One region of the Parviterribacter kavangonensis genome, then DNA from elsewhere that is predicted to be linked to it. Evidence: riboswitches for the same ligand, from Rfam matches in the RefSeq annotation. Region 1 holds a riboswitch; the other holds the start of a gene.

Region 1 (7,152 bases):
CCCGGCCAGCGCGGCCGGATCCACCGGCACGGGCAGCAGGAGGAGGTCTACCTCGTGCTCGAGGGGACGCTGACGCTGCTCGTCGAGGGCGAGGAGCACGTCTTCGGCCCCGACGTCCTCGTCCACGTCCCCGCGCAGACGCGCCGCCAGCTCGTCAACCGGGGCCGCGAGAAGCTCGTGATGCTCGCGCTCGGCGGCCACGGCGAGCACGTCGGCCGCGACGGCGAGGCGTTCGAGTCGTGGGACGAGCAGACCGGCCGGCCGCCGCAAGAGGTCCCGCTCCCCGAAGACCTCCCCGTCGGCTGACGCGTCTCCGCGCCGCCCCTACTCCGGGGTCTCCGCCGCCGCGAACAGCGGCGCCGGGTCGAACCCCGCCGCGGTGAGGGCGCCGAGCAGCGTCCCGAGGAGGAGGCCTCTCACCCGGTCGCGCTCGAGGTCCTTCTCGCGCACCCAGTCCAGGCAGACGCCGTCCATGTACCAGAGCCACCCGCGGACGGCGGCGCGGACGGCCGGCGGGGCGCCGCCGGGGACGAGGCCCTCGAGGATCCGCTGCGCGGTCGACTCGCGGACGCCGTCGATGACCTCGCGGACCTCGGGGATCCCGGCGCTGCGCATGAGCTTCTCGTACGCGCCCGGGTTCCCGGCGATCCATTCGAGGTAGGAGTCGAGCGCCTCCTGCAGCTGCTCGTGCCCCGGCCGGCTCGGATCGGTCGCGATCCGCGCGAGCGCCTCCTCCGTCCCGGCCGCGAGCACCGCCTCGAACAGCTTCCGCTTGTTCGGGAAGTAGTGGTACAGCAGCGGCTTCGAGACGCCCGCCTCGCGCGCGATCTTCGCCATCGACAGCTCGTCGTAGCCGTGGGTGGCGAACAGCTCGGTCGCACGGTCGAGCAGCTGCCGGCGCCGCTCGTCGACCTGCAGCCGGGTGTACGCGCGAAGCCGCATCTCTCGCACCGAGGATATGGACGCGTCGTCGTATCGTGAGGGCGGACGTCGGCATCATCCGATGCGACATGGCGAAGAACCCCCTCGTGAACACCGAGATCGAAGTCACTCCGCAGCAGACCAAGGAGCTGCTCGACAGCGGCGAGGCCGTCGTGATCGACGTGCGCGAGCCGTACGAGCGCGACGCGGGCCACATCGAGGGCTCGCGCCACATCGAGCTCGAGCGGCTCGCCTCGCAGGCCGAGACGCTCCCGCGCGATCAGCAGATCGTCTTCCAGTGCCGCCTCGGCTCACGCAGCGCGATGGCGGCGCAGGCGTTCCGGGCGTCGGGCTACGACGCGTGGTCGATGGCCGGCGGCCTGCAGCGCTGGCACGACGAGGGGCTCCCCGTCGCCGGCGGCGGCGAGGTCGCCGACCACTGACGCCCGGCGCTAGATCTTCCGGACGTTGACGGCCTTCGGTCCCTTGTCGCCCGGTTCCTCCTCGTAGGACACGCGCGCGCCCTCGGGGAGCGAGCGGTAGCCGTCCTCGGCGATGCCGGAGAAGTGCACGAACAGGTCGCGGCTCCCCTCATCGGGCGTGATGAACCCGAAGCCCTTGTCGTCGCTGAACCACTTGACGGTCCCTGTGGCCATGGAAGGTCGGTCCTCCGTGTGCTGCGGGGGTTGCTGTCGGCGGCAACGTACCTGAGCGGCAGTCGCTTCGCCGTGCAAGCGCGGGCGCGGGCGGGTACCAACTTCCGGAGCGACGAAGGGGAGGAACGATGGGCGACGCCAAGGAGCAGTGGGAGAAGGCGCACGAGAAGGTCGCCGAGCTCGAGGACGACCCGCCGAAGGACCTCGAGGAGTGGCCGGACGACGAGGCCAAGTACGTCACGTTCGGCGGCGGCGAGGGCGACCACGGCTACGACGAGGGCCCCGAGAAGAACCTCGGCCCGTCGAGCGTGCGGCGCCACGAGGACGGATCGGTCGAGATCGACGGGGAGAAGGTGGACAACCCGGACGACTACAAGATGGAATCCATCCGGGGGAACTCCGACCACCCCGCCGACACCTGATCGACTGGACCGCGCTGATCGCAGAGGCGGAGGTCCGCACGAGCCGGTCCTCCGGCCCGGGCGGCCAGCACGCCAACGTCACCGCCTCCCGCGTGGAGGCGGTCTTCGACGTGGACGCGTCCGCGGTCCTGACCGACCACCAGAAGCAGCGCGTCCGCGCGCGCCACGGCGCGCGCGTGACCGCGGTCGCGCAGGACGCGCGCTCGCAGACGCGCAACCGCGAGCTCGCGCTGCAGCGGCTGCGCGACCGCATCGAGCGCGCGCTGCACGTCCCGAAGTCGCGGCGCCCCACCAAGCCCACCAAGGCGTCGCGCGTCAAGCGCCTGGACGCCAAGCGCCGCCAGGGCGAGCGCAAGCGCGATCGCCGCCGCCCCGATGCGGGAGACTGACCCGATGCCACCGAAGTGGACCGCCGCCGACGTGCCCGACCAGTCCGGCCGCACGTTCGTGGTCACCGGGGCCAACAGCGGGATCGGACTGCACGCGGCGCTCGAGCTCGCCCGCCGCGGCGCGCGCGTGGTGCTCGCCTGCCGCAACGTCGAGAAGGGCCGCGCCGCGGAGAAGCGCATCCGCGAGCAGGTCCCGTCCGCCGACCTCGACGTCCGCGCGCTCGACCTCGCCAGCCTCGCCTCCGTGCGCGCGTTCGCCGACGACCTGCCCGGCGAGCACGTCGACGTGCTGATCAACAACGCGGGCGTCATGGCCGTCGCCCGCGCGCGGACCGAGGACGGCTTCGAGCTGCAGCTCGGCACGAACCACCTCGGCCACTTCGCGCTCACCGGCCTGCTGCTGCCGAAGCTCGAGCGCGCCGCCGACCCGCGCGTCGTGACGATCTCGAGCACCGCCCACAAGACGGGCCGGATCAACTTCGACAACCTGCAGGGCGACCGCCACTACGTGCGCTGGCTCGCCTACGGGCAGTCGAAGCTCGCGAACCTGCTCTTCGCGCTCGAGCTGCAGCGCAGAGCCGCCGCGGCCGGCAGCCCGCTGACGAGCGTCGCCGCCCACCCCGGCTACTCCGCGACGCAGCTGCAGTCCCACACGCCGAACCCGCTCGAGCGCGGCCTCATGGCGGTCCTGAACCGCACGTTCGCCCAGAGCGACGCGATGGGCGCGCTGCCGACGCTCTACGCCGCGACCGTCCCGGACCTGCCCGGCGGCAGCTTCATCGGCCCCGACGGCGCCGGCGAGATGCGCGGGCACCCCGTCTTCGTGCAGCCGAACGGCCGCGCCCGCGACGAGGAGAGCGCGCGGCGGCTCTGGGAGGCGTCGGAGGAGCTGACCGGCGTGGCCTACGAGTTCCCCGGCCGCGCCGTCCACTGACGGTCCGCGGCCGCCGAGCACAGCGCGACGATCTCGTCGACCGAGTCGGTGACGCGCAGCATCGCGATGTCCTGCAGCGAGACGTTGCCGTCGGCGAGCATCCGGTCGCGCAGCCAGTCGACGAGCCCGCCCCAGTAGTCGGTCCCGACGAGGACGACGGGGAAGAAGCGGATCTTGCGCGTCTGGATCAGCGTGAGCGCCTCGAACAGCTCGTCCATCGTCCCGAAGCCGCCGGGCAGCACGACGAACGCGCCCGAGTAGCGGACGAACATGACCTTGCGCGCGAAGAAGTAGTGGAAGTCGACTCGCGTGTCGAGCCACTTGTTCTCGTGCTGCTCGAACGGCAGGTCGATCGTCAGGCCGACCGACGGCGCGCCCGCGTCGCGCGCCCCGCGGTTGGCCGCGGCCATGAGGCCGGGGCCGCCGCCCGTGATGATCGTGAACCCCGCCTGCCCGAGCGCGCACCCGACCTCGCGGGCGAACGCGTAGCGCGGGTGGTCCTCCGGCGTGCGCGCCGACCCGAAGACGGCGACGCCGCGCTCGATCCCGCCCAGGATCTCGAAGCCGTTGGCGAGCTCCGCGCGCATGCGCTCCACGCGCTGCGCGTCGGTGATCTCCGCGAGGACCGACGGGAGCTCGGCGGCGAAGAGCTCCTCGTCGGCGCTCGGGTGGCGAAGGGGTTCTGGGGAGCTCAGAGCCCCTCAGGATGGCGCACCGTGTACCCGGACGCGGAACGCATGTCCTTCTGCCAGCGCGTTCCCGCCCGCGAGCGGCCGCTCGTGTCGAACCGCAGACCGGCGACGACCATGTACATGTGACCGCCGTTGGCGTAGATCGTGACCCACTCGCCGGGGCCGCTCCTGCCCCACGAGGTGAACGAGCCGGAGGGCATCGGCGCCTTGAGCAGCTTCGCGCCGTGGAGCGCGTAGGACACCGAGCCGGAGCAGTCGTACGCCGTGTCCTCCCAGTCGCCGTGGCCGCCGCCGTAGCGGTACGGCAGCTTCGCGATCTTGTTGCCCGCGGCGATGATGTCCTTGACCTCCTGCGGAGCGCTCGCCGGGGCGATCGCCAGGCCGTCGGAGGTGAGCTGCGCCTTCTCCCCCGCGACCTCCTGCGTGGAGACCGCGCGGGCGCGGTTCTTGTTCTGCTCCGCGCCGTAGGTCATGCCGCCGTTGCTGGTGGCCGGCTTCAGGGCGGCGCGCAGGCGGCGCAGGTCGGTGCGGGTGAAGACGCCGTCGACGGGAAGGCCGAGCTCGCGCTCGAAGACGCGGACGATCTTGTACGTGCCGTGGCCGAAGACGCCGTCGGCGCGCAGGCGGAACCCGGCCTTGCGCAGCAGCGACTGCAGCTGGCGCACGTCGGCGCCGCGGGAGCCCTCCGTCAGCTGGCGTGAGCCCAGCTTGGCCGCCTGGGACGACGCGACCGGACCGGTCAGAAGCACGGCGAGGCACGTCGCGACCAGCACGACGCATCGGGAGAACGGGACCTGCATGGGCACGCGGACGACGACCTCTCTCTTTCACGGGGCGCCTACGGGGTTAGCTGTCGGGCTCGCGCAGAAAGAGCAGCGCTACACCGCACGAAGACGGTGATTCGCCCCCGGTCGCTGACGGGCAGCGACCAATGGATCCCCCGCTCTCCGCCCACCGGGGGCGAAGACTCGGCTGGTCATAACAACGGCGGAGAAGATAGCGACTTGCGGTGACGGACCGCCACCTGTGTGACGTCGCTCACGCTAACCCCGGGGTCCCCGGGGGCTAAAGCTCCCCCGCGCCCGTTCCGATGCTGTGGCTGGAGCCCGTCCGTTCCCCACCCCGGAGTCCTGCTCAAGTGCGTCGAACCATCCCCCTGCTCGCCCTGCTCGCGTGCCTCCTCGTCCCGGCTGCCGCCCAGGCGGCGTGGACGAAGACCGGCCCGGAGCCGGGCCTGAACATCGCCGGCGGGGTCTCCGTCACGGACGCGCAGATCCAGGAGGCCGCCGGGACCGGCGCCCAGTGGGTCCGGCACTTCCTCTTCCTCGACGACTTCGACGTCAACAGCCAGCCGTCGGTCTCGCAGCTCGCGCAGAAGGTCCAGACCGAGAAGCGCCTCGGGCTGAAGACGATGTTCGTCGTCGCGAACGCCACGCACGACCCGCCCGCCGACCCGCAGGACTGGGCGAACCGCCTGGCGCGGCTCGCGCGCGGCCTGGCCGGCTCGAACACGATCGCGTACGAGATCTGGAACGAGCAGGACGAGGGCCAGTGGTGGCGTCCCGCTCCGAACGTCGCGAACTACGTCGACCTGCTCAAGCGCTCGTACTCCGGCGTCAAGTCGGTCGACCCGACCGCGACGGTCCTCATGGGGCCGACGACCGGCAACAACTACGACTTCATCCAGGCGGCGTACGCCGCCGGCGCGAAGGGCTCGTTCGACGGCGTGGGCGTCCACACGGACACCGCCTGCCTCATCGACTCGCCGTACAAGCGGCTCTTCGTCGACGGCAAGGAGAACCGGTACACCTTCCTGGGCATCAAGGAGGTCCGGAAGGTCATGGTCGCCAACGGCGACGCGGACAAGGGCGTCTACGTCACCGAGATGGGCTGGATGGTCTCCAGCGCGACCTGCCCGGTCGGCCAGTGGGCCGGCAAGAAGAACGAGGGCGTGACGCCGGCGCAGCAGGCCCAGTTCATGCTCGAGGGCTTCCACTGCCTCGCGCAGGAGGGCGACTACGTCAAGGCGGCGCTCTGGTACACCGACCGTGACGCGGGCTACGGCCTCTTCGACTCGGGCAACGCCCCCGCGCTGGCCGCCTTCAAGAGCTACACCGCCGACGGCGACAAGCTGACCGAGCCGTGCGGCGACTTCGTCGCTCCGCAGATCGAGGTCGTCTCGCCGCAGCCGCGGCAGATGTTCGCCTACAAGTCGAAGATCCCGGTCCGCGTCAAGACGGCGGGCGGCGACACGCGCAGCATCTCCGTCGAGGCGCGCCTCAACGACGGCGGCGGCAAGATCGCCGGCTGGTCGAACGCGCCGTCGGTCGCGGGCGACTACACGACGGTCGCGCCGATCGACTTCGTCGCCGGGAAGCCGTGCAAGGACGTCTGCGCGGCCGACTGGTCGGGCTTCTACAAGCCGTCGGGCGGCGAGCTCAAGCGCGTCCCGCCGGGCAGCGCGACGCTTGTCGTGACCGCGGTCGACGACCCCGGCAACGCGGCGACCGTCGAGATCCCGATCTCGATCGTCCCGCCGGGCAAGCTGCCGGCCGTCAAGGCGAAGTACTACGTGCTGAAGATCGGCGGCAAGGGGCGCACGCGCCGCTTCCAGGTCCAGATCGCCCCGGCGATCAAGCCGGCGCTGGCGCCGGTCAAGGGCCCGATCTTCGTCGAGTGGCAGAACCTCCGCCGCGGCAAGTGGAAGAAGATCCACGGCGGCGGCAAGGTGGCCAACCGCGGCGACCGCAACCTCACGATGACGTTCGTGCAGAAGCTCAAGTACGGCGGCCTCTGGCGGGTCCGCGCCGTCTACCCCGGCCGCAGCCCGTACGCGCCGGTCAAGTCGAAGTGGGTGAAGTTCCGGGCGTAGCCGCCCGGAGCTCCCGCACCCGCTTGAACGGGTGCACGAAGAAGTGACCTGCTGATCGGGCCTCCTCCACGGAGGCCCGATCCTTCTCCGGGGGCGCGTTGACGTACGCGTAGAGGTCGCTGAAGCGGTCGACGTCGTCGAGGCGGAACCCGAGCCGGTTGACCGCCGTCGGGATCGCCAGCTCGAGGTAGCCGGGGATCTCCGGCTCGCCGGCCAGCGCTTCGAGGACGGCGCGGCGCATGAGCATCCCCGTGCCGAGGCAGCCC
Region 2 (7,152 bases), on a different contig from region 1:
GGAAGGCGAACAACGCCTGAGGTCGCGGCGCCCCGCGGTCTCCGCGCCGCCGTCCCCGCGGTCTACGCGGCGGCGCGCTGGCCCTCGAGGCGGGCGACGAGGTCGTCGAGCTTCAGCTCCTCGAGGCCCTTGCCGACGGCGTCGAGCTCGTTCGCGCAGAGCTCGACGAGCGTCCGCCCCTCCTTGCAGAGTTCGAGGGTCTCCCGCAGCCCGGCCTCGCCGGAATCCAGCCGCCGGATGATCGCCTCGATCCGGCCGGTCGCGGTCTCGTAGGTGTGCTCGGTCTGCTCCATCACTGCTCCTCGAAGAGGGTCGGGGTCGTTGCCAAAGAGGTGTCCGCGGTGCGGGCGTCGACGACGCCGTCGGCGAACCGCAGCCGGATGTCGCCGGCATCGCGGGCGGCGGCGGCGCCGGTGATCGTCTCGCCGCCGGTCGTCTCCACCAGCGCGTAGCCGCGCTCGAGCGTCCGCTGCGGATCGTGGGCGGTCAGCGCGAGAAGGAGGCGGTCGAGGTCCCGGCGCCGGTCGGCCGTCGCCTCGCCGGCCGCGCGGCGCAGCGTGTCGCCGTCGGTCCGCAGCTCGCGCGCCCGCGCCGCCAGCGACGTCTCCGTCGCCGCGCCCTTGCGCGCGACGACGAGCGCCCGGCGCTGCGTATGCGCGCCCTCGAGCTCGAACCGCCGCGCCGTCGCCGCCCGGATCTCGCGCAGCTGCTGGTGCAGCCGCGCCCGCTCGCGCTTGACGTGGTCCATCGGGGCACGCGAGAGCGCGGCGAGCGTCCGCGCCCGCTCGACCACCGCGCGCTGCGCGTGCCGCTCCAGCCGGGCGGCGAGGTCCCATGTCGTGGTCCTCGCGGTCTCGACCCGCGCGCCATGGCGGCGGAGGCGGGCGGCTGCGGTGTGCAGCGACGCGCGGGCCTCGGTGAGGTCGAAGGCGACGGCGGCTTCGGCGGCGTGGGTGGGGGTCGAGCACGAGACGGCGGCGACGTCGTCGATGAGCGTCCGGTCGGTGTGGTGGCCGACCGACGCGATCACCGGGACCGGGAGCATCGCGACGGTGCGGCAGAGGGTCTCGTCGCAGAAGCAGAAGAGGTCGGCGAGGGAGCCGCCGCCGCGGGCGACGATGATCACGTCGACCGCGCGGGTCGCGGCCAGGTCCTGGAGGACGGCGGTGACGCGCGGGGCGGCGTTGCGGTCCTGGACGGGCGCGAACGCCCAGACGAGCCGCCCGCGCCAGCCGCGGCGGGTCAGCCCGGCGAGGACGTCGTCGCGCGCCTTGCCGCCCTCGGCGCAGACGACGCCGATCGACTTCGGCAGCGCCGCGCGCTCGAGGCGCTTCTGCGGTGCGAAGAGGCCCTCGGCGTCGAGCAGCTTGCGCAGCCGGTCGAGCTGGGCAAGGAGGTCGCCCTCGCCCGCGATCCGCAGCGCTGTGACCGCGAACGAGAACGACGGCGACGCCGTGCGCGAGCCGGGGTAGTAGTCGAGCCCGCCGGCGACCACGACCTGCGACCCGTTCGCGAGCGCGCCCTCGCCCAGCTGCAGCGCCTCGAAGTCGTCGCGCCACATCGCGCACGGCAGCGCGCCGGTCGCGTCGCGCAGCTCGAACCACACGCGCGTCTTCGTGACGCGGAGGTTCCACACCTCGCCGAACAGCTGCACCCGCGCGCGCTCGCGCAGCCAGCCGCGGAGCTTCGCGGCGTAGACCCCGACCGCGAAGGGCCCGGAGAGCTCGGATCCGGGGATCCCCGCCGGCCGCTCCGTCAAGGGCGCAGACATGGACGCAGCAGCATCCCGCGCGCCGCGGACGGAAAGGGATTCAGGCGGGGACGGCCGCGGCGGCGAGGGCGCGGACCGTCGCGTCGCGGTCGCCGGCGGGGATCGCGAGGAGGGTGGTGACGCCGGCGCGCTCGTACTCGGCGAGGCGGTCGTCGAGGGTGGCGGGCGTGCAGGCCAGCGCGGTGGCGTCGATGAGGTCTGTGGTCAACGCGCCGGCGGCGCCCATGCGGTCGCCGTCGAGGACGCGCGTCTGGACCTCGCGGGCGACGTCGCCGTGTCCGTAGCGGTCGGCGAGGTCGACGTAGAAGTTCTTCTCGCGCGCGCCCATCGCGCCGAGGTAGAAGGCGAGCCACGGACGCACCGCGTCGCGCGCCGCGTCGAGGTCGTCGGCGATGGCGACCGGCACCGCGGCGGCGACGTCGAAGTCGTCGCCGGTCCGGCCGGCGGCCTCGAGCCCCGCCCGCATCGGGCCGAGCAGCACGTCCGGGTTGCGCGGATCGAGGAAGGCGGGAAGCCACCCGTCGGCGATCCGCGCGGTCTGCTCGATCGACTTCGGGCCGATCGCGCCGAGGTAGATCGGGATCCGCTCCTGCACCGGCTTGGCCAGCAGGCGCAGCGGCTTGCCGAGCCCCATGCCCGGCTGGCCCTCCGGCATCGGCACCTGCACCTTCTCGCCCGCGAGGATCCGCCGCACCACGTCGACGTACTCGCGGGTGCGGCGCAGCCCGTGGGTGAACGGCTCGCCGTACCAGCCCTCGGAGACCTGCGGCCCGGACAGGCCGAGGCCGAGCCTGAACCGCCCGCCGCTCAGCACGTCGAGCGTCGCCGCCGCCATCGCCGCGGCCGCCGGCTTGCGCGCGGGGATCTGCATGATCGCGGTGCCCAGCCCGACGCGCTCCGTCTTCCCGGCCAGCAGCCCGAGCACCGAGACGACGTCCTGGCCCCACGCCTCGGCGATCCACACCGAGTCGAACCCGAGATCGTCGGCGAGCACGGACAGCGAGACCTGCTCCTCGGGGGAGAACCACGGCCAGTAGGCGAGGAAGAGCCCGGCGCGCATCGCGGCCCGCGACCCTACCGGCGGCATGCAACCCATGCCGCCCGGGCAGGACCCGGGCCATGACCCTTCGAGGCAGGAGGACCGCGATGGCGCTCGCCGCGCTGGCTCTGGCGATCACTGCGCCCGCGTGCGGCGACGACGGGGACGACGACGGCGGCGGCGGGCAGAGCGACGCCCCCGTCAACACCGACACCCCCGCCCAGAACCAGGAGACGACGCCCGCCCCCGAGCAGTCGGAGCGCGGCGAAGAGGGCAAGTAGGAGGCGGGCTCAGTCCGCCTGCAGCGAGGGCAGCGGCTCGATGCCGTCCTCGTGCGGCGTGCCGCGGACCTCGCCGGAGAACCCGAGGGCGGTGAGCCGGCGGATCTCGCGCTCGCCCTCGATGCGCGCCGGGTGGTCCTCGGGGAGCCCGCGGATCAGCTTGGCGATCCGGTTGCGGATCTGCAGCGCGAAGTGCGGGGTCGACGCGCCCATGAGCTGACGGACGTCGTCGATGGTGACGTCGCGCTCGCGACGGACGGGATGCTCGGCTTCGCTCACGATGAGGGCGACGTGGAGTCGGTGTCTTCCGGGGAGATCTCGAGGAGGGCGTCGATGCGGGACTGGGTCACGATCGGCATCGCCGTCTCGTCCCCGATCACCCAGCCGCGATTGTAGACCCCGCGCACCGGATCCCGCCGGTAGCCCGGCTGGATGTCGAGCAGGTAGCTCTCGAGCGCGCGCGGCACCTTCGACGAGCCGTCGTGCAGCAGCAGCGGGCCGTACGTGCCGCTGGCCGACAGCGGCGACGCGGCGACCGCGTCCATCGGCCGCTTCGCGTCGACGAACACGAGCCCGTGCCCGGGGTCGATGACGCCCCAGCCGAACGCTCCGTCGAGGTAGCGCGCGAACGCGATCGAGTTGGCGGTGGCGTCGCCGCCCGTCCCGTCGATCCGCTTGACCGTTCCGAGCCGCCGCAACTGCTTCTCGACGCTCGCCGACACGATCTTCTCGTCGCCGAGCACGTAGATCTTCGGCTGCTGGTGGCGGCCGAGCGCCTGGCGCGTCGCGGGCGGGAGGCTGTCGCGCTCGGTGAAGAGGACCGGGTCGCCGGACTTCGCCGCGTAGCCCGCGGCGGGCACCGCGAGGTCGGGCCGGTCGGTACCGGTGACGACGACCGCGTCGCTCGTGCGCCCGCGCGCGGCCGAGAGGAATGCGTCGATCGCCGCCGCCTGCGCGATCCCGTTGCCGCCCTTCACGTCGCTGGACTTCAGGCCCTCCGGCTGCGCGACGTCGCCGATGCGGACGACCTGCGCGCCGCCCGCCGCGCGCGAGCCCGTCGGCGCGAGCGCGTCCAGAGCATCCTTCGTGGCGGCCGGGAGGTCGGTGCCGTCGGTGAGCAGCACCGGCGCGCCGATCGGCTGCGCCATCAGCGCCGCGGCCGCCACGCCGCCCTGCCAGTTGTCCCCGTCGACCAGGACGACCGCCTGCGGGCGGGTCTTCGACTCGGTGCCGGGGTACACGGCGCGCGCGACGGCGGCGGCCGTCGCGACCGGGTCCGCCGAGCCGACCCGCGTCGTGTTCTTCGTGGCGAACGCCGGGAAGCCGAGGTCCTGCGCGGCCTCCTTCTCCTCGCCCTTGACGCTCGCCTTCGGCGTGATCGGGTTGGCGTCGCCCGCGTCGTCGTCCTTCTTGCCGCAGCCGGCGAGGAGCGCGACGAGGGCGAGCAGGAGCAGTGGCCGGCGCACGCGGGACAACGTACTCGGCAGGCTTCCCACCCATCGTCGCTTCCGAACCGCCCCCGATCGAGATGCCGAGAGCCGTCGCGGCGCAGACGCGCGGTGGCGCGGTCCCGGCGCCCACCCTCTTCTACGACGCCCGCGAGGGCGACCGCGCGACGGCGGTCGAGGCGCTCACCGCCCGCGTCGCCGGCGACCGCATCGCGCTGCGCCCGCGCGTCGACCCCCTTCCCGACGTCGTCTACCGCCGCGTCGTCCGAGGCACCGACGGGCGGACGTGGACGCAGTTCTGGCTCCTCTACGCGGACAACCCGCAGGACCGCGGGATCCTGCGGACCGGGCGGCACGAGGGCGACTGGGAGCTCGTGCAGGTGGGCACCGGCCGCGGGCCCGCCGTGGCGACGTTCTCGCAGCACAAGTGGGCCGAGGCGTGCCCGTGGCGGGGCCGGATCTACGTGGCGAACGGCTCCCACGCCTCGTATCCGACCCCGGGCGAGCACGGCCGCCCGTGGCCAGATCCCGACGACGAGGCGCGCGGAGATGGACGCGTGGTCATGCCGTTGGTGCGCCAACTCGGGCCGTGGGTGCGCTGGCCGGGCAGATGGGGACGCGCCAAGGCGCGCTGGTGGAACCCGGCGGAAGCGTCGAGCCCGCGCGGCCCCGCCTTCCAGGACCGCGATCCCCCGACGGCATGGGCGGATCCGGCCGGGTTCCACGCGTCCGCACGCGCGTGCGGCAGCGGCGCGCCGCCTCTTCCCCTCGGCCTGCGGATGGGCGCCGCAACGCTGCTCGCGGCGCTTCTGGCGGCCGTCGCGCTCAAGGTGCACAGGCGCAAACCGATGTAACGGAGGACAACCGCGGCGCATGTTCTCGTGCAGATCGGGTACGGTGCCGCACCGATGCCGAATCCCTGGCAACAGGCCAGGGAGCGGGGGACCCACGTTGTTTGGGGCGAGTCGCGTCCAGAGTGACGCGAGGCGCAGGCTTTCTCAGCGCCAGCCCGTCAGCTAACCCCGCAGGCCGACGAGAGAGGTGTTGGTTTTGCGGGGTTCCCGCGTTGCTGCGTCCATCGTGAGCTGTGCCGTGCTGCTGGGGCTTGCCCCCGCCGCAGCGTCGGCTGCCAGCACCGGTGGCGCGACGTACAAGGATCCGGTCAAGGCGCAGCGCGCCACGTGGAACGGCGCGAAGGCGATCATCGGCAAGGACGGCCTCGCGGTCGCTCCCGCCGGCGCGCCGGCCGAGGTGCGCGAGGCGATCGCGTCGGCGAACCGCCTCATCGGCAAGCCCTACAAGTACGGTGGCGGCCACGCCAAGGTCGAGGACTTCGGCTACGACTGCTCCGGCACGGTCTCCTACGCGCTCATCGGCGCCGAGCTGCTGAAGTCGCCGCTCGACTCCGGCTCGTTCATGCGCTGGGGAGAGGCCGGCCCGGGCGAGTGGATCACCATCTACACGAACCCCGGTCACGCGTTCGTCGTCATCGCCGGGCTGCGGCTCGACACGAGCGCCGCGGGCGACCCGCGCGGCGGCAAGGGCCCCCGCTGGCGCCCGACGCTGCGCTCGACGCGCGGCTTCCGCGCGCGCCACCCCGAAGGCTTCTAGACCACCCGCAGGAACCCGCCGGAAGCCAGCGCCCGCGCGCTGGTACGGTGCCCGCATGCCCGGGATGAGCGGACGGTTCTCCACCATCGTCAAGGCGAAGGTCTCCAAGCTCCTCGATCGCGCCGAGGACCCGCAGGAGACCCTCGACTACTCGTACGAGAAGCAGCTCGAGCTGCTGCAGAACGTCAAGAAGGGCATCGCCGACGTGGTGACGTCCAAGAAGCGCCTGCAGATGCAGAGCGGCAAGCTCGAGCAGCAGGTCGTCAAGCTCGACACCCAGGCGCGCCAGGCGCTCGCCGCCGGGAACGAGGAGCTCGCGCGCGCGGCGCTCGAGCGCAAGCAGCTCGCGCAGACCGAGCTGCAGTCGCTCGACCAGCAGGTCGGCGAGCTCGAGGACCAGCAGCAACGGCTCGTCGAGAACGAGGCGAAGCTGCGCGCGAAGATCGAGGCCTTCCGCACCAAGAAGGAGGTCATCAAGGCGCAGTACTCCGCCGCCGAGGCCCAGGTGCAGATCTCCGAGGCCGCGACCGGCGTGGGCGAGCAGATGGCCGACGTGGGCCTCGCGATGCAGCGCGCGATGGACAAGACCGAGCAGATGCGCGCCCGCGCGTCGGCGGTCGAGGAGCTGGAGGCGGCCGGGACGTTCGAGGACCTCACCGCGCTCGGCTCGGGCGAGGACGACATCGACAAGCAGCTGCGCGAGCTCACGAGCGCCAGCGCGGTCGACGACGAGCTGTCGAAGATGCGCGCGGAGCTCGGCTCGGGCGAGAGCCCCAAGCCGGCCGGCGAGCTCGGCCAGGGGGGCAACCAGTGATCGTCCGCATTGCGACCGAGGACCAGTTCGAGCTGTCGGACGACGCGCTCGAGGAGATCAACGACCTCGACAACCGCGTCGTCGAGGCGGTCGAGGCGGGCGACGAGGCCCGGTACCGCGAGCTGTTCGATCAGCTGCTCGAGCTCGTCCGCTCGCGCGGCACGAAGCTCGCCGACGACGACCTCCGC

Evidence for each region. Region 1 has a riboswitch for cyclic di-AMP ahead of AC1UE4_RS18415 (peptidoglycan-binding domain-containing protein). Riboswitches for the same ligand answer to the same signal wherever they lie in the genome.
Region 2: linked by a shared signal. The riboswitch ahead of AC1UE4_RS10850 (DEAD/DEAH box helicase family protein) and the one ahead of AC1UE4_RS18415 (peptidoglycan-binding domain-containing protein) in region 1 are both predicted to bind cyclic di-AMP.

The regions. Positions count from the first base shown of each region.
Region 1 covers NZ_JBXPJA010000002.1:540,445-547,596, reverse strand. The annotation lists gene AC1UE4_RS18455 (cupin domain-containing protein) at 1-306, shown strand, start outside; gene AC1UE4_RS18450 (TetR/AcrR family transcriptional regulator) at 325-942, opposite strand; gene AC1UE4_RS18445 (rhodanese-like domain-containing protein) at 1,011-1,364, shown strand; gene AC1UE4_RS18440 (cold-shock protein) at 1,374-1,577, opposite strand; gene AC1UE4_RS18435 (hypothetical protein) at 1,706-1,999, shown strand; gene arfB (alternative ribosome rescue aminoacyl-tRNA hydrolase ArfB) at 1,906-2,388, shown strand; gene AC1UE4_RS18425 (oxidoreductase) at 2,393-3,322, shown strand; gene AC1UE4_RS18420 (LOG family protein) at 3,292-3,909, opposite strand; gene AC1UE4_RS18415 (peptidoglycan-binding domain-containing protein) at 4,014-4,814, opposite strand; cyclic di-AMP (ydaO/yuaA leader) riboswitch at 4,834-4,998, opposite strand; gene AC1UE4_RS18410 (hypothetical protein) at 5,153-6,886, shown strand; gene AC1UE4_RS18405 (hypothetical protein) at 6,855-7,152, opposite strand, start outside.
Region 2 covers NZ_JBXPJA010000001.1:2,111,339-2,118,490, reverse strand. The annotation lists gene AC1UE4_RS10890 (Lrp/AsnC family transcriptional regulator) at 1-20, shown strand, start outside; gene xseB (exodeoxyribonuclease VII small subunit) at 63-293, opposite strand; gene xseA (exodeoxyribonuclease VII large subunit) at 293-1,771, opposite strand; gene AC1UE4_RS10875 (LLM class flavin-dependent oxidoreductase) at 1,812-2,831, opposite strand; gene AC1UE4_RS10870 (hypothetical protein) at 2,918-3,091, shown strand; gene AC1UE4_RS10865 (hypothetical protein) at 3,101-3,370, opposite strand; gene AC1UE4_RS10860 (cell wall-binding repeat-containing protein) at 3,367-4,557, opposite strand; gene AC1UE4_RS10855 (hypothetical protein) at 4,620-5,393, shown strand; cyclic di-AMP (ydaO/yuaA leader) riboswitch at 5,439-5,585, shown strand; gene AC1UE4_RS10850 (DEAD/DEAH box helicase family protein) at 5,620-6,150, shown strand; gene AC1UE4_RS10845 (PspA/IM30 family protein) at 6,206-6,964, shown strand; gene pspAA (PspA-associated protein PspAA) at 6,961-7,152, shown strand, end outside.